4 regions of the Bacillus sp. ISL-46 genome follow, and region 1 is predicted to be linked to each of the others. Evidence: predicted binding sites of a transcription regulator. Region 1 holds the regulator's gene; each other region holds the start of a gene.
The links. Region 1 encodes Rex, which represses fermentation and respiration genes when NADH is low (regulators of the CRP and FNR family bind a similar motif). Its sites were predicted from a motif close to TTGTGAAATATTTCACAA; they were not measured.
Positions count from the first base shown of each region.

Region 2: a site for Rex is predicted at 2,743-2,760, ahead of J7E67_RS21280 (nitrate/nitrite transporter). Genes of this name have one in related genera too.
Region 3: a site for Rex is predicted at 1,507-1,524, ahead of J7E67_RS11755 (YwiC-like family protein). Genes of this name have one in related genera too.
Region 4: a site for Rex is predicted at 2,163-2,180, ahead of J7E67_RS07760 (DoxX family membrane protein). Genes of this name have one in related genera too.

Region 1 is NZ_JAGGQR010000002.1:207-4,963, forward strand. It holds gene J7E67_RS01010 (ABC-F family ATP-binding cassette domain-containing protein) at 103-2,022, opposite strand; gene moaC (cyclic pyranopterin monophosphate synthase MoaC) at 2,201-2,698, shown strand; gene J7E67_RS01020 (redox-sensing transcriptional repressor Rex) at 2,735-3,391, shown strand; gene ystJ (NADP-dependent malic enzyme) at 3,551-4,757, shown strand, end outside.
Region 2 is NZ_JAGGQR010000045.1:137,826-142,582, forward strand. It holds partial or broken gene J7E67_RS21275 (MFS transporter) at 1-854, opposite strand, end outside; gene J7E67_RS21280 (nitrate/nitrite transporter) at 1,075-2,571, opposite strand; gene J7E67_RS21285 (TrkH family potassium uptake protein) at 2,927-4,264, shown strand; gene J7E67_RS21290 (potassium channel family protein) at 4,295-4,757, shown strand, end outside.
Region 3 is NZ_JAGGQR010000017.1:23,283-28,039, reverse strand. It holds gene J7E67_RS11765 (molybdopterin molybdotransferase MoeA) at 1-717, shown strand, start outside; gene mobB (molybdopterin-guanine dinucleotide biosynthesis protein B) at 705-1,253, shown strand; gene J7E67_RS11755 (YwiC-like family protein) at 1,578-2,309, shown strand; gene J7E67_RS11750 (Crp/Fnr family transcriptional regulator) at 2,371-3,063, opposite strand; gene J7E67_RS11745 (YjzC family protein) at 3,343-3,522, shown strand; gene clpB (ATP-dependent chaperone ClpB) at 3,690-4,757, shown strand, end outside.
Region 4 is NZ_JAGGQR010000013.1:150,228-154,984, reverse strand. It holds gene J7E67_RS07780 (MBL fold metallo-hydrolase) at 1-643, opposite strand, end outside; gene J7E67_RS07775 (ArsR/SmtB family transcription factor) at 836-1,159, shown strand; gene J7E67_RS07770 (SRPBCC family protein) at 1,143-1,598, shown strand; gene J7E67_RS07765 (SRPBCC family protein) at 1,655-2,044, shown strand; gene J7E67_RS07760 (DoxX family membrane protein) at 2,274-2,783, shown strand; gene J7E67_RS07755 (hypothetical protein) at 2,844-3,065, opposite strand; gene J7E67_RS07750 (class I SAM-dependent rRNA methyltransferase) at 3,244-4,440, opposite strand.

The DNA of each region.
Region 1 (4,757 bases):
TGGAAAAGTGTATAACTTAATGAATTAATGCCATCATATCAAAATTTGTCGATAAATGTCATAATAAACAAAAAACCAGGCGAATGCCTGGTTTTTGCATAATTATTCAGCCAGCTCTGCCCATTCTTCCATTAAGTGCTCGAGTTCAGACTTTGCCTTTTCATTTTTTATGTTGATTTCCAACACTTTTTCATGATTTTGAAAAATGTCTGGTTCGCATAATTGCTGCTCGAATTCTTGAATTTGCTCTTCTAGCTCTTCAATTCGTTGTTCCATTTCTTCTAATTTCCTTTTGCGCTGACGCTCTTGTTTTTTACTTTCCTTATCCTGTTGATAAGAGTTTTTCTCGAAAGCATCCGTTTGTGCTGCCCTTTTTGCTGTTGCGGCTAGCGCTAGTGCTGCAAGTTCTTCCTGTTCTAGTTTCTTCTCTAAATAATAATCATAATCCCCGAGGTATTCTGTACTTCCATGACGACTAAGTTCTAAGACCTTTGTGGCAATCCGGTTAATAAAATACCTGTCGTGTGAGACAAACAATATCGTGCCCGGGTAATCGATTAATGCATTCTCTAGAACTTCCTTACTATCTAAGTCAAGATGGTTGGTAGGCTCGTCCAAAATTAAGACATTTGCTTTCTCCAGCATCAGTTTAGCTAAAGCTAGACGGGCTTTCTCACCACCGCTTAAGGTGGAAACTATTTTTAAGACATCATCACCAGAAAATAAGAAATTACCGAGCACCGTACGTATTTCTTTTTCATTTTTTAGTGGATAGTCATCCCAGAGTTCATTTAAGACCCGCTTATTGGAGGTCAATTCAGCTTGCTCCTGGTCGTAATACCCAATCTGAAGGTTTGTCCCATAGAGTATGGTTCCCTCAAGTGCAGGCAACTTTTTGATAATTGTTTTTAAAAGTGTTGATTTGCCGATACCATTCGGTCCAACCAATGCGATACTTTCACCTTTATAGGCCCGGAAAGAAATGGACTCTGAAACCTTACCATCCTTGTATCCAACAGCGAGTGAATCCACTGTTAAAACATCATTTCCGCTTTGTTTTTCAATTTCAAACGTGAAGGAAGCAGACTTTTCATCGCCTAATGGACGATCCATCATCTCCATCTTTTCAAGCTTTTTACGCCGGCTTTGGGCTCGTTTGGTTGTCGATGCCCGCGCTAAATTGCGGTTGATAAAGTCTTGGAGATCAGCGACCTCTTGCTGTTGTTTTTCGAAAAGCTTTAAATCACGCTCATAATTTGCCGCCTTTTGATCAAGGTAAGAACTATAGTTGCCTGTAAACCTTTGGATTTGCTTACGGGATACTTCATAAACTTGAGTAACAACTTTATCTAAAAAATAGCGGTCATGGGAAACGATCAAAATCGCCCCATGATAACTTTGTAAATATTGCTCCAGCCAGGAAAGCGTATCAATATCAAGGTGGTTTGTGGGCTCATCCAATATTAGGATATCAGGCCTGGTTAACAAGAGTTTACCAAGGGCTAGACGAGTTTTCTGACCGCCGCTTAAACTAGATATCATCAAGGATTTGTCATGGAAATTCAGCCCATGAAGGACGGAGCGCATCTCTGCCTCATATTGATACCCTCCCTGTTCTTTAAATTTCACCTGAAGATGATCGTACTCTTTTAGGATCCTTTCGTACCTGCCACTGTCTTCAAAAACAAGAGGATCAGCCATTTGTTCTTCAAGTGTGCGGAGTTGTTTTTCCATCAATCGCAGCGGTTCAAAAACCGTCAGCATTTCATCCCATATGGATAATGATGATTCTAACCCAGTATTTTGAGCTAAATAGCCAATCGTCACTTCTTTTGGCTTGATGATTTCTCCGCCATCATGCGACAAGTGTCCGGCTATAATCTTCAACAATGTCGATTTTCCCGCCCCATTGCGTCCAACAAGGGCAACACGGTCCCGAGTTTGTAATTCGAGCTTAATATTCGATAAAATAAGGTCAGCACCATAATATTTTTGTAATTGATTAACCTGTAGCAAAATCATTCTCATTCACCTCTATTACATAGGATTAGTGTACCTTATTCCCGGTATGTCGGCAATAAACTGCTCGCCATATTAGCGGAGTAAGGGTCCTAAATCGACATAAAATGTAATATTTAGTTCAAAGTTTCACACACATATAAGGAAAAATAGTGTATGATTTGATGGGAGGATTTTTTATATGGCAGAATTTACGCATTTTAATGAAGAAGGCAGAGCAAAAATGGTCGACGTCAGTGATAAGCCGGAAACGGCACGTACGGCGCTTGCTCATTCCAGCATTACCGTTAGTAAAGAAATTTATGATAAAATAACTAATAATGAGATGAAGAAGGGCGATGTCTTAGCAGTGGCCCAGGTAGCAGCTGTCATGGCAGCAAAGAAGACATGGGATTTGATTCCAATGTGCCATCCGATTCCATTAACAGGTGTTAATATTTCTTTCTCTTGGGAACAGGATAAGGATGAGAATTATCAATTATATATTGCTGCAGCCGTTAAAACGAAGGGGAACACAGGAGTGGAAATGGAAGCGTTAACAGCCGCATCCGCATGTGCCTTAACAGTTTATGATATGTGTAAAGCCGTTGATAAAGGTATGGTAATTGGACCGACGTATCTTGTCGAAAAAACAGGCGGTAAAAACGGTGATTTTAAAAGAGATGAAAGAGTTAAATAAATTTTTAACTAAACCATTCATGGGGTGTGGGAGATTATGAGTAATGAAACAACGAAAATACCACAGGCGACAGCAAAACGGCTGCCCCTCTATTATCGATTTCTAAAAAACCTGCATAGTTCCGGCAAGCAAAGGGTCTCTTCAGCGGAATTGAGTGAAGCAGTAAAGGTAGACTCAGCAACGATTCGCCGCGACTTTTCCTATTTCGGTGCGTTAGGAAAAAAGGGCTATGGGTATAATGTTAATTACTTAATATCCTTCTTCCGAAAGACCTTAGATCAGGATGAATTAACTAAGGTTGCCTTAATAGGAGTCGGAAATCTTGGGACTGCCTTTTTAAACTATAACTTTTTAAAAAATAATAACACAAAAATAGAATGCGCCTTCGATGTGGATCCCGACAAAATGGGAACCATGATTCGCGAGGTACCCGTTCATCCTATGGATGATTTAGAGAAGGTGTTATCAGAAACTAATATTTCAGTGGCGATATTAACGGTTCCGGCTCCTGCCGCACAAATGATAACCGATCGACTGGTCCAAGCGAATGTAAAAGGGATCTTAAATTTCACTCCGGCAAGGTTAAATGTTCCACCATTAATAAGGGTCCATCATATTGACTTGGCTGTGGAGCTTCAATCGCTAGTCTACTTTTTAAAGCATTATCCAACGGTGGAAATAGATGAAGAATAATTAGTTAATAAGGCTTTCCACAAAATTTGTGGAAAGCCTTTTGTATGATTAAATCCCTGCTTTTTTTAATTACATAATCTATCAAAATATTGACCTATGCACTAAGATTTAGATAGATAAAGTGCAAGCGGTTACTAATTCGGAAAGTGGGGAAATCCAATGTCAATTTTACGAGATGAAGCGTTAAAAATGCATAAGGAGCATCAAGGAAAGGTTGGAATCTATTCAAAGGTTGCAGTACATAATGCAAAAGATTTAAGCCTAGCCTATTCACCTGGTGTGGCAGAGCCATGTTTGGACATTTATGCAGACGAAAATAAAGTCTATGATTATACCTCAAAGGGCAATCTAGTTGCAGTTGTATCCAATGGGACAGCAGTCCTGGGGCTTGGGAACATTGGACCAAAAGCTGCGATGCCTGTGATGGAAGGAAAGGCCGTGTTATTCAAATCATTCGCAGATGTTGATGCTTTTCCCATTTGCTTGGCCACAACTGATACAGACCAGATCGTAGAAACCGTCAAATTGCTAGAACCAACATTTGGCGGAGTGAACTTGGAGGATATTGCTGCGCCGCAATGCTTTGATATTGAAGACCGCCTCCGCAAAGCCTGTGATATTCCTGTTTTTCATGATGACCAGCATGGAACAGCGATTGTAACAGCGGCTGGTTTAATCAACGCATTAAAATTAGCGGATAAAAAAATTGAAGATATTCGTGTTGCAGTAAATGGAGCAGGTGCAGCAGGAGTAGCGATTGTTAAACTTATGCTACATATGGGCGTGAAGGATGTTATTTTATGTGATACAAAAGGAATTATTTATGAAGGCCGCCCGGTTGGAATGAATCGATTCAAAGATGAAATGGCACAAATCACAAATCGCGAGCAAAAACAAGGAACGTTAGCCGATGCGCTTGTTGACGCAGATGTGTTTGTGGGGGTATCAGCAGCTGGGGCCGTTACGAAGGAAATGGTTGGTTCTATGCACCGTGACCCGATAATCTTTGCCATGGCCAACCCGGTACCGGAAATTATGCCGGATGTGGCCAAAGAAGCAGGAGCACTTGTAGTGGGTACAGGACGTTCTGATTTTCCGAACCAGGTTAATAATGTGCTTGCATTCCCAGGAATTTTCCGCGGTGCTTTAGATGTCCGTGCAAAGGAAATCAACGAGGAAATGAAGCTCGCCGCGGTTTATGCAATTGCTGGTTTAATTTCAGAGGATGAGCTCCATGCCGATTATGTCATTCCAGATCCATTTGACCCTCGGGTCGCAGCACAGGTAGCAACCGCGGTTGCGTATACTGCAATGGAAACAGGGGTAGCCCAAAAAATTATCAATGTTGAGGAAATTAAGCAACGCC
Region 2 (4,757 bases), on a different contig from region 1:
TGCACCAAGAAAGGCAAGTGATATATGCTCAGGGAATTGTGATCTTAATAAAAGCGGAAATGCCGCTGAATAACCAATGAATGAACCAAAGGTTGCTACATATAGGGCTGCCATAATCCAAGTATGTTTCCGTTTTACAATCACAAATTGTTCCGAAACTGATTGTTTTGCACCTGGTACATTATCCATCTTAAACATTGCTAAAACTGTCAAGATGACAATAGGAATCACCCAAATAAATGCCGCGTTCTGTAACCAAACTTCCTGACCATTTGCTAAAACTTGTTTGCCGCCAACTAATGCAAAAGTTCCTGAGGTAACAATTAATGGTGTAACGAATTGAACGACAGAGATACACCCATGTTTCCTAAACCACCATTAATACCAAGTGCTGTCCCTTTTTCCTTTTTTGGAAAGAAAAAGCTAATATTTGCTGACGAAGATGAGAAATTACCTCCGCCTAGTCCGCAAAGGGCTGCAAGCAATAACATGATAGAAAATGGTGTTTCCGGATTTTGGACTGCAAAGCCAATACCAATCGCTGGAATTGCTAAGATTGCTGTTGAAATCACTGTCCAGTTTTTTCCACCAATAGAGCCGACTGCAAATGTGTAAACAAAGCGAAGTGTCGCACCGACAAGACCAGGAACTGCTGCAAGTGTAAATAATTGTTCTTCGGTGAAATGGAAACCGATGTCGTTAAGTCTAACGGCAACGACTGACCATATCTGCCATACGATAAAAGCGATCATCAATGATGGTACAGATATCCATAGATTTCGTCGGGCATGTTTTTTTCCTTCAGCGTTCCAAAATTTTTCGTCCTCTGGATTCCAATAATTAATTCTGGCCATTATATTTCCCCCTAATTTGTGTTCAAATTTTAATTTTTATAAAGTTTTAGTTGTTTGTGTAATTACTATAAAACAGATAGTAACATGAATATTGTGACGTACGTCACAAAAACAGTGAACGAACTGTGAACTCAAGGAAGTTGACAAAAAGTTGTAATAAATTGCCCAAGGTTACAAAAAAAGAGACCTCCACGGGGAAGATCTCTTTTATACTGCCTTTTTAGGATTTTTCGTTATCTTCATAGAACATACCTACAAAGTTTTTTGTTTCACCTACGTCATCTTTAATGGCTGTAATAGTTAGCCATTCTCTATAAATTACATTGTTTTTGCGTTTGTTCCAAATATAACCTTCCCAAACCCCGTCTGTTTTTAAACTAAACCACATTTTTTTGTAAAACTCGTTGTCATGTTCACCGGATTGAAGAACACTTGGGGTTTTACCGATTACCTCTGCTTGACTATAGCCAGTGATTTTTGTGAATGCGGGATTAACGCTTTGAATAATGCCAGTAACATCGGTTACACAAATACCATCTAAGGCATGGTTTACAATCTTTGCAGAAATATCCAACTTATCTTGATAATATAGCCATACTACGATAACCAGACTTGCTAAAGAAAATTCAGATAGGGACATAAACCCAATCGCATAATGACCAGTCCAATCAAAGAGAATCGTGAGAATGATTGGCGGGAAAAAACCACCCAGTCCTCCCATGGCAGAAACAATTCCATTCACAATACCCGCTTGATTGGAAAAATATAAAGGGACTAGTTTAAAGATAGCGCCATTTCCAATTCCCGCAAAGAAAGCAACTAATAAGCAACCAAAGGAATAAATCGGCAGTGATGGAGTAAATGACAAAAGAAATCCTGCAAAAGTTAGGCTAAAGAAAACAGCCATTAAAATAAGAAAAGGATTAACTTTATCGCCCAACCATCCACCTATGGGTCTAAAAAAGGTTGCCAAAGCAATAAAACCTGCTGTCCGGAGTCCTGCATCGACTTTATCTAATTCAAAGTGATTAACTAAAAACGATGGTAAATAAATGGTGAAAGCAACGAAGGAACCAAACGTGATAAAATAAAATAAACTTAGAAACCAAAGTTTTGGATTTTTATATACCCCTTTGGTTTGATCGAGTAAGGAAATGTTAACTTTTCGTTCCTTTTTGTCCCCAAAAATAAAGTTTAAAATTGCAAAGATTAATACAACTATCAGGAAGATTTTAATGGTGTTTCTCCATCCATAGGCGGTAGCAAGCACGGGTGCGGAAAAGGAAGTAATTGCCGTACCAATATTTCCTGCCCCGTAAATTCCGTTAATAAACCCATGCTTTGTTTTTTCATAATACTTGGGAAGAGAGGTAACACCGATGGAAAAGACAGCACCGCCAATCCCTAGTAAAAATCCTCCTAAGATTAATGTTAATAAGGAATTAGCATAGCTTAACAACGCAATTGGAATGAGCAGTATAATAAAGCTGATTGTAAATAAAATTCGAGCTCCATAGCGATTGGTCCAGTAGCCAATCGGAACTCGAAGAAGTGAACCGAGGATAATAGGGACCGCCGTAGTCCATGCAATTTGAGATGAAGTAAGTTGGATATCTACTTTAATAAACGGCATTAGTGATGATATCAGTACCCAAACCATAAAACCTGCTAACAGACTTCCAGTTTGTATAAATAGTTGTTTTGACCCTTGTTTCATAACAATCCCCCTTCAATTCCCATGCTATTTTATTATTTCCTCAAAAAGTCGTTATATAAAGAGTGTTTATGAACATGGAAAATTTTACTTCTTGTATTATAGAACAACATATAGTCAATCAACAGTGAGTTATGACACACATTTGACACACTCATGGTAAAAATTTTTCTAAGGTGTACCAATTCACATCTTTAATTTACATGTTTTGTTCGTAATTGTATATTTTTCCTGTATTATAGATTTACAATATTTAAAAATAGAGGCATGAACAAGGAGAAAAAAATTAAGATCATAGATAACACATGATTATTAATTGTTTGTTAAAAATAACATTAAAGTAGTAAGGGAGAGAACTATTCTGCGCAAAAAAATATATCTAGATCCTCCAAAGATTCTTGTTCTAGGTTTTGGTTTGATCATATTACTAGGAACATTTCTACTTACGATGCCGGTTTCGACTTCAAATGGGCAAGGTTTGTCATTTTTAAACGCCCTGTTCACTGCAACCTCTGCAACATGCGTAACAGGTTTAGTTGTCGTAGATACCGGGACCACATTTTCGATATTCGGTCAAGTGGTTATTTTATGTATGATTCAAGTCGGTGGACTTGGATTTATGACGTTTGCAACGTTTTTTGCCTTCCTATTAGGGAAGAAAATATCTTTAAAAGAAAGGCTTCTACTTCAAGAATCTTTAAATAATTTATCAATGGAGGGGATTGTACGGCTAGTAAGACGAATTTTAATTTTTACAGCGGTGATTGAGTTCCTTGGTGCTGTGCTTTTATCTATCCGTTTTTCCTTTGACATGCCGATAGGAAAAGCGATTTATTATGGAATTTTCCATTCAATTTCCAACTTTAACAATGCAGGATTTGACTTAATGGGGGAGTTTCATAGTTTAACCAGTTATGTTGACGATCCAACCGTTACGTTGACCGTTAGTGCATTAATTATCTTAGGTGGGATCGGCTTTATCGTTATGAACGAACTTTTTGAATATCGTGTTTCAAAACGGCTATCATTACATACAAAGCTTGTCTTAATGACGAGCAGCGTTTTAATAGTAGTAGGTACAGTTGGTATATTACTGCTTGAATATTCTAATGGATTAACGCTAAAACCATTGTCGTTTTCAGGGAAAATCCTTGGGTCATTATTCCAATCTGTTACGGCAAGAACAGCAGGGGCTAACACATTAAATATTGGTGATCTAACTCAATCATCATTATTATTAATTGTGTTACTCATGTTTGTTGGTGCATCGCCTGGGTCGACAGGCGGGGGGATCAAAACCACCACTTTTACAACGCTCATTGGAGCTGTTTGGTCACAAATTCGCGGGAAAGAGGATGTTATTTTTTACCGTCAGCGGATTGAATATGAAACGATTTATAAAGCATTAACCGTCACATTTAGTGGATTATTTCTCGTCATGCTAATGACACTCATTCTAACCATTTCTGAACACGGACAAGATTTTTTAACAATAGTATTTGAGGTTACTTCTGCCTTTGCAACAGTCGGGCTATCAATGGGATTGACACCAGAATTATCATCACTTGGCAAGGCATTGATAATTTTTACTATGTTTGCTGGCAGGGTAGGACCATTAACTATTGCTTATGCGGTGACAATACGCAGAAAACCTGATGCATTCCGGTATCCGAAGGGAAAAATCACGATTGGGTAGTTTTTTACACCAAGGAGGTACAAGGAGACAGTGGCTAATCAATATGCAGTGATTGGATTAGGTAGGTTTGGACTAAGTATTGCCAATAAGTTATATGAATCTGGGCAGGAAGTGCTTGGAGTCGATGTGAATGAGGAACGAGTTGAAGAATCCCATCCATTCGTTACTCATTCCGTGATTGCCGATTCAACAGAAGCTGAGGCATTAAAATCGATTGGGATCCGTAATTTTGATACAGTTATTGTAGCAATCGGAGACGATATTCAAGCAAGTATCCTATCTGTTTTATTATTGAAGGAACTAGGTGTAAAAAAGGTGATTGCCAAAGCATTAAATAAACTACATGGTCAAGTATTAAAAAAGGTTGGGGCAGACTGGGTCGTCTTTCCTGAACGAGATATGGGAATTCGAGTCGCCCATCAGCTGTTATCACCTAATGTCTTAAATTTTATTGAGATATCGAAGGATTATAGTGTAGAGGAAGTAAAAATCC
Region 3 (4,757 bases), on a different contig from region 1:
AAAAAGCCACGTGTTGGTTTGTTTGCAACAGGGACAGAGCTTTTAGAAGTAAATGAAGCCTTAGTTCCAGGAAAAATTCGTAATAGTAATTCCCATATGATTGCAGCTCAAATTGAAAGAGCGGGAGCCATTGTTCACTATTTTGGAAAGCTTCCTGATGAATTCGACACTTGCTTTGAAGCAGTCCAAAAAGCAATAAATGAAGTAGACTTATTAATTACCACCGGCGGGGTTTCAGTTGGGGATTTTGATTATCTGCCTGCTATCTATGAAAAGCTTGGGGCAGAGGTTTTCTTTAATAAAGTTGCCATGCGCCCTGGAAGTGTGACGACGGTTGCACAGCACAATGGGAAGCTTCTCTTTGGACTCTCGGGTAATCCTTCGGCTTGTTATGTAGGCTTTGAATTGTTTGCCCGCCCAATTATCCGTAGGATGCTTTTTTCAGAAAAACCTCACCTTCGTAAAGAACAAGCTCTTTTAGAAGTCGATTTTCCTAAAGCCAATCCGTTTACAAGGTTTGTCCGAAGTTCTACGTTTATAGATGCGGGAAGACTAAAGGCAAAACCGAGTGGACTTGACAAGTCTAACATTATAATGAGCCTTTCTGGAGCTAATTCGTTGATGATTCTTCCAGGCGGAACTAGAGGCTTTACAGCCGGTTGTGAAGTCGATGTCCTCCTGCTTGAAGACCAGGTTGGCAGTATGTGGCCGTGGTAAAGCCTGTCATCTTTCAGGTGGTTGGTTATCAAAATAGTGGGAAAACCACCATAACATCCAAACTGATCGAAGACTTAGTAAAAAAAGGACTTAAAACAGTTACAATTAAGCATCATGGTCATGGAGGCAGGCTCGCAGCCATGCCGCAGAAAGATACAGAAAAACATTTAAATGCAGGTGCGCTTGCCTCGATTGTTGAAGGAGATGGAAGTTTAATGTTACGGGCTGACAATTTCTATCCATCACTAGAAGATCAGATCGAGTTAATGAAATTCTTTCATCCAGATGTAATATTAATCGAAGGCTATAAGTTAAAGTCCTTCCCGAAGTTACTGCTATTAAGAGATGAAAGTGACCTTTCTTTGTTAGACACCGTAAGTAATGTTTCTGCAATTGTGTATTGGAAAGAAGAAATGCAGAAGCAAATCACATCAAGAATCAATGTGCCCAGCTTTCATATCAACGATGAAGGTGCATTAATCTGGATTGAGCAATTACTTCAGGAGCTTGTTCATAAAATTAATCAAAAAAGTTAATAAAATTGTCAAATCTGTTACTTTTATCACAGCTAGAAATATGGATATACTCTACAATACAAATTAGGGGATATTATGTTTGTTAAAATAGAATTATAGGTCTTTAATGGAAATACAGCAATCACTCATTGGATAACCGACCTAGAGATGATTGAAGTTACCTAGTAGATGATATAGATTTGCTGTACTTCCATTTTAACCTAAACAATTTTGTCACAAAAAGAAGGCGGAGTCCTTCTTTTTTACTGTAATTATGTGATGTGTTTCACTTATTTTTCCGCTAAGCTGGCTTATATTTAGGTTAGTCAAGGAAGAGGAGTGAAAATGATGAAGTTATTTTTACCGAAACAACATGGTGCATGGGCAATGCTAATCATCCCTTTTTGGCTTGGTGTCATTGAAGGAGGGTTTATGTGGAAGCATGTTCCATTTTTCTTTGGATGGCTCCTATTATACTTGGCGACCTATCCGATGCTTCTTTTATTTAAAAAGAAAAAACTTCAGTTTTATACTAAATGGACACTTGTATATATGATTCCATCCCTATTACTTTTACTTAATCCACTTTTGGAAAGACCAACTATTTTTTATTTTGGTCTTCTAATGATTCCGTTTTTTATAATAAATGCTTACTTTACTTCCAAAAATCAAGACCGTGCTTTTATGAATGATCTCTCTGCTATTTTTGCCTTTTCAGTTGCTGGATTAGCAAGCAGTTATTTAGAACACGGTGTTATGAACATAGAGACGCTTGTTTTCACCTTTGTAACTTCGGTCCTGTTTTTTGTGGGCTGTACTTTTTATGTCAAAACAATGATTAGGGAGAAGAAGAATACCCAATTTAAATGGATTTCATGGATTTACCATTTTCTTTTAGTGGCAGTGTGGTTCAGAGTTGGCTTTTGGATCGTTGCAATAGCATTTATCCCAAGTCTTCTGAGAGCTATTATATTTTATGGGAAACCATTATCGCCTAAACAAATTGGCATTTACGAAATAATAAATTCAGCTATATTCTTTACGATCATGGCCATTCAAATAATCTTATTAAAATAAAAAAATCGGTCGATATGACCGATTTTTTTGCTTTATTTTAAGTTGTTTGCCAGCAGCAATTCTAATCAACTTTACAGATTTCGGTTGGACAATCTTCACAATCAATTTCCCGTTTTAAATACTCTAAATCATGAATAGTAATTGTTCCTTTATCAATTGACAGGATACCGGCCTTTCGTAAATCGCTCAACAAGCGATTTACTACTTCTCTTGATGTACCACAAAAATTGGCTAACTCTTGATTGGTTAGTGGTAATTCAATTAATATTCCTTTATGGGTTTTAATTCCATAACTATTGGTAATTCGAATAAGTGTGGAATAAAGAGCCCCTTTTTTTCCATGAAGAACCAAATCACGAAACTTAGTTTGAGTTTTTCGATGTTGCTGACTCATCCACTTTATGAATTCAAATGAAAGTGCCAGATTTTGCGAGAGTTTTTCTTCAAGCGTGTCTTTCATAATAACGGCAACTTCACCACTCTCGACAACACGTGCACTTAATAAATATCTTGAAGAAGGGGAAAATAAGTTTAATTCACCAACAAAATCACCACGCGAGCACATTCTTAACGTAAGTTCTCTTCCATCAGGGATGATCTTGCTGATTTGAAGAATGCCACTTTGAACAATATACAATTCATCGGCTACAGATCCTTCTTGAAATAAAAAGGTACCTTTTTCAATTTTTTTTATATGGTGAACGGTATCAAAAAGATGGGACAGTGTTACCGGCATTTCTTTTACTGACTGCATACTCATAACCACCTTTAAAGGTACGAATTCAATGCTCATTTGATTTTAAAAAATGACAGTCAAGGTTTAATTTGCTAGATAATACTATAATTATATTGTTAACAAAGAATAATTAGCAACAAATGAGCGATAAGTTCATACAATCGTCAAAGTTTGAAGAATCTTTGCGTATTTCTTAGGAAATAATGTCGACTAATAAGATAATTTGCAAAAAATTCCAATAATGAGCCGCTAACAAAAAGGTAATAATAAAGATGTAGAATAGAAGGAGGGAAAAAAATGGGTCAAAATCATCAGTTTAAATCAGGAAAAAAAGCACCTAATAATGGTGTGTATGTTGAAATCGGTGACACGGAAAGCCCTGTTAATAATCCCAAAAAAATAAAGCTAAAAGCAGGGGATACATTTCCTGAAACATCAAATGATGAACGTGTTTGGACATATCAGCGGAAACCATAAATAAATAAGGAAAAGTCATCCATGGGGTGGCTTTTTCTTTTGCCTGCGGCCTTGGCGTTTGTGGGCAATTTTTGCTGTTTTTCTTCTTTGCAAAAATTTACTTTTTATATATGAAGTTTTATAATAAAAGGAAAGGTCAAAATTGGTCAAAAAGGGTGTGATAAAAAATGGACATGAATCGAATGACAGAAAGGTTACAAAAGGGGCTAATGGATGCTCAGTCGCTAGCTGTCAAAAAAAATCATCAAGAGATTGATGAACCCCATTTGTTTTTATGTTTAATGGATCAAGAAGATAGTCTCATTTCTTCTATATTAGAAAAGTCAGGTATCCCTCCCGAAAAAATTAGAAAGAACCTTACTGCTGCTCTTGCTAAAAAAACAGAGGTTACGGGAAGTGGGGTTGAACAGGGAAAACTTTATATCACAGCCAAGCTGCAAAAACTTTTTGTCAGTGCCGAGGAGTTTGCCAAAAAGTTTTCTGATGAGTATTTATCGGTTGAACATATTCTGTTAGCTGCAGTCTACGCGAAGGATTCAGAAATGCGAAGGCTTTTACAAAACGTTGGAATTCAACCAGACAAAGTTTTGCAAGCAATTAAAGAAATTAGGGGGAACCAAAGAGTGACATCACAAAATCCAGAAGCAGGATACGAAGCACTAAAAAAATATGGACGGGATCTTGTTGCTGAGGTTAAAGAAGGAAAAATGGATCCAGTTATTGGCCGTGATTCTGAAATCCGCAATGTAATTCGGATATTATCAAGGAAAACAAAGAATAATCCTGTTTTAATCGGTGAACCTGGTGTAGGGAAAACTGCTATTGTGGAAGGGTTGGCACAAAGGATAGTTAGGAAAGATGTACCGGAAGGACTCAAGGATAAAACAATTTTCTCATTGGATATGAGTGCGTTAATTGCTGGAGCCAAATTTAGAGGTGAGTTTGAAGAAAGATTGAAAGCAGTCCTAAATGAAATCAAAAAAAGTGAAGGACGAATTTTGTTATTTATTGATGAAATTCACACGATCGTAGGAGCCGGTAAGACGGAAGGCGCCATGGATGCAGGCAATATGTTAAAACCAATGCTTGCCCGTGGTGAACTTCATTGTATTGGAGCAACTACTCTAGATGAGCACCGAAAATATATCGAAAAGGATCCAGCACTTGAACGTAGATTTCAGCAGGTACTGGTTCAAGAACCAAACGTTGAAGATACCATTTCAATCTTAAGAGGG
Region 4 (4,757 bases), on a different contig from region 1:
TCTCTCCGTGGCCGACTGCAAGCAATTCAGGCCGATAACTCACTAATTTCCGGGCACTGGACAAGGCGGTTTCCTTACTCCACGTACCAAAAGCCGGGAATGGAAACCAAGCTCTAATATCCCCTGCAACAGCCATTCCACCTCGTGTTTGAAAGGAATCACCTGCTATCAACGCCTTGGTCCGCAAATCTAAAAATGACATGGAACCTGGTGTATGTCCTGGCGTTTCGATCGCTGTTAACGAACCAATCAGGTCGCCTTCCTTCAATAATAGATTGGCCCGCGTTTTTAATTTTTTCGGTACACCGCCTTTAATCGGGGTTTGTGCCTCCTGAGGATCAAGTGATCGATCGCCATTCATTAGTCTGTTGTCTCGCTTCGAAATATAAACCGGTACATCTGGCAGGATTTCTTTTATTGCATCCAACGCCCCGACATGGTCTTCATGCGCATGCGTCAACACAATTTTGGTGATCGGCCTTCCAATTGATTCAGCCGCCTTCATAATGCCTTTGGCACAAAAGCCAAGCGCTGCATCAATTAACGTTAACCCGTCCTCTTCCTCCACCAAATAGCAGTTGACCGGAAAAACATTCGCCATGAATGTAACTTGATACAAGTACCCATTTTTGATCATCCTCATAGTCTCACATCCCCTTAAACTAATATCATTAGTTTCATATTAACTAATACCATTAGTTTTATCAAGTTCTTTTTTGGAAAAAATTACAATCCTCTTATGAATTCATATATTCATCTTTTTTGCCAAAAGATACTAACATGACTAGCACTTAATTAAGTTGACACTTAATTAAGTGTGCGCTAAAATAACGATATGATTGAAAAAGTCCTTCATGCATTAGCAGAACCTAGACGTCGAGATATACTCTATCTCGTTCGTGATGGAGAAATGACCTCCAGCGCGATTGCCTCACATTTTGACATTTCAGCTCCAGCAGTTTCTCAGCATCTCAAAGTTCTCGAACAATCCGGCCTAGTTATAGTTCGGAGAGACGGAACGAAACGGTACTACGGTATTAGAAGGGACGGTTTTTCTGAATTAAAGCAGTATATTGACCGTTTTTGGGATGATAGTTTACTTCGTTTGAAAGAAGCTGCCGAAGAGGAAGAAAGGAGAAAAAATGAATCAGACCAATAATGAAATCATCACAAAAGAAATATTTATTGAAGCCCGCCCAGAAACATTATTTTCGTTCTTTACTGATGCGGACAAAATGGTTCGCTGGATGGGGAGACATATCCTGCTCGAACCAAAAATCGGTGGTAAATATCGAATTGATGTGAATGGCAGCGATATTGCCATGGGCGAATATGTAGAAATTGTTCCTTATGAAAAAATCGTCATGTCTTGGGGCTGGGAAAAATCAAAGCTCGTTCCACCTGGTTCAAGTAAGGTGGAATTCAAACTGACTCCGAAAGAAAATGGCACAAATTTAGTTTTAACTCATTATGACTTGCCAGTTGAAGAAGTCCCATCGCACCAACAAGGATGGTCACATTACATGCCCCGCATTAAAGATTTTGCAGAAGGCAACGATCCAGGTGTAGATCCATGGTCCGAAATGCCCATGCATTAATTTTTATATAAAATAAATAACCTTTTCTACTGAATAATATATTGGAGGAATAAAAAATGACTAAAACAATTCATCAAGAAGTAGTTTTCAATGCCAGCCCTGGACTTATATATGAAGCACTCACAGATTCGAAACAATTCAGCGAAATGACGGGAGGTGCACCTACAGAAATCAGTCCCGAAGCTGGCGGTACTTTTTCGTGTTTTGGCGGCATGATTCTTGGAAGAAACATTGAACTTGTTCCAGGTGTGCGAATAGTACAAGCTTGGCGAGTAGCGAACTGGCCAGAGGGTGTTTACTCTATTGCTAAGTTTGAGCTAAAAGAACAAGACTCAAAAACCCTTTTGGTTTTCGACCACATAGGTTTTCCTGAGGCTGAAGGAGAACATCTTGCAGCTGGATGGGGAGCGAATTACTGGAACCCTTTAGAAAAGTATTTAGGTTAATTCACACGCAGAATGACGTTAAAAATGCTTGGAGCATTTCCAAGCATTTTTCTTATTAAATAGGAAGTAATGGAGTTCAAGACTCTGTTAATAAAATGTTCACAACTTTTTTACGAATATGTGAAATAGTGAACAATTTACCCTTATTTCAAAATAAGTTTGGTATAGTAACAATGTAGTTAACGAACAAACAAACAAATAAAATTTAATTAACAAAGGAGTGTTTCACATGGTAGTAAGTTGGTTAAGGGAAAACAAAGTTGCCGCTGGAATTTTAACTGTTCTTCGCTTATATATGGGGTATTCTTGGATAACAGCTGGGTTCCACAAATTATCAGGCGGTTTTGATGCTTCTGGCTATCTAAAAGGGGCAATCGCTAATCCAGTGAAAGGTCCAGACGGTGCGATGGTTTATGGCTGGTATGTTGATTTCTTAAAGCATTTCGCCTTACCAAACGTTGATATTTTTAACACGATCGTCCCACTAGGTGAATTCTTAATCGGACTTGGACTTATTCTTGGATGTTTAACAACTGCCGCCATGTTCTTTGGCCTTGTGATGAACTTTTCATTTTTCTTAGCAGGAACCGTATCACATATTCCAACAGATCTTTTCTTAGGAGCAATTATTCTTTTCTCAGGCTATAATGCGGGCCGCATCGGTCTTGACCGTTGGGTTATCCCATTCATTCGCAACACAGCATTTAAAGGGAATAAAACTGTAAAACATAATGTTTAATCCAAACAAAAAGCGACGCAGTCTTGGTCATCCTACCAGATTGCGTCGCTTTTTTTAATACTAAAAACTTTTATCTTCTTTTAAACTTTCTTTGTTCATATACCAATTGGTTAACTGTGTAAGGATGGCAAACATGAAAAAGAAATTCATAGCCCAGACATTAATGAACGGAGCCAACCCGCCAAATTCAATCGTTTCAAGGCCTTTTAGCTTCATCACAATCATCGACTCGATAAAAATAAGCACAAAACCAACAACACCAGCAATAGCCGCTCTAATCATATCGCTTCCCCCCAGAAATGATTATATATATATATGTAAGTTAAGAAAGTAGCATTTTTTGACAATTTCGTGAACATCTTCCCTCTATTATATTGCAAAAATGGGATTTACAACACCCTGAAAAATAAAAAAAGGCCCTCCCCTACATTTCAATGCATGTGGGTGTCAGGCACCATTCTTATCTTATTTTTTTAATAAATACTACCTTCAAGTAGTCCCCTTCTGGAAATTCTTTGACGGTTTTGAAATCGACGGGAAGTGAAAATTCTTCCAATTGTTTGTACCGGCTGCCAGATTCTTTAAAGGCAGCATCGATAAAGCTCTTGAATTTATCCATCCCAAAAGCGCTGCTGTTTGTGGATGCAACAATGGTTCCGTTGTCCGCAGTTATGGCAATCGCTTCGATTAGAAGATTCTTGTAGTCCTTTTCCGCACTAAAGACAAATTTCTTTGACCGGGCAAAGCTCGGCGGATCAAGGATGACCATATCAAACTTCAACTGTTTCTTGACTGCATATTTAAAGTACTTGAATACATCCTCAACAATAATTGCTTGTGTTTCATGGTCCACACCATTTACACTAAACTGCTCAATCGTTTTACTCTTACTCCGATTTGCCAGGTCTACACTTGTTGTTTTCGTTGCTCCTCCTAGAGCTGCAAACACGGAAAAAGCCCCCGTATAAGAGAAAGTATTTAAAACTGTCTTACCGTTTGCATACACATCTCGGATTGTGCGCCTTACATCCCGTTGGTCTAAAAACACCCCGACCATGGCGCTTTCATTTAAATATATTGCAAAGTTGACGCCATTTTCTTTGACAATAAGCGGGAACTGACCTCTTTCACCTGCGACAAAGTCATCTTCCTCGATGTATTGCCCTTTTTCATCAAAACGCTTTTTCTGATAAATCCCCTGGAATTCAACCAGTTCCTTTAAAGCTTGAATGATATAGTCTCGAAAATGATAGATACCCTTGCTGTACCAAGTTAATAAATAATAGCCAGCAAAGTAATCAATCGTCAAACCACCGATTCCATCGCCTTCACCATTAAACACTCGAAACGCGGTAGTTTCTGAACTTTGATAAAATGATTCTCTTTCCTTAATCGCTTCTTTTAGCATTTTCTCAAAAAAACGTTGATCAAAAGAGTCATTTTCTTTTCTGCTCAACACCCAGCCAAGACCCTTATTTTGTTTACCATAATAGCCTTTGGCAATAAATATATTTCTATCATCGACCAATTTAACAATGGACCCCTCTTCTACGAGGTCGTTCACATTTATAATGGCTTCCTTAGAAATAAGTGGATAGCCGCTTTTAAATTTATTTACAAACTTTGTTTTCACCTTAAGACTGACTTCTTTATTCATCGTGTCATCCCATCTGTTTTTTATCCTATAAAAATATTTTAGACAATATCTTGCCTTACAAATCAACTGGAGAGCAATAACGTTATCATAACATTAATTCTGCTTGTTCTAAAACAAAACCCGCCACTAATCCAGTAGCAGTTGTGATCATTATTCTTTTAATCCTTAAATGGGCGCAGGCCTTTATAAAATACACTGGTCTGTTGAAATCTTCACAACTTCCACACAACTTCACTATAAGTTCTACATATCTTTTTCTTATGATTATAAACAAGTTAATATGGAAATGGTTCAAACAACTCATTTCTTAAAACTTC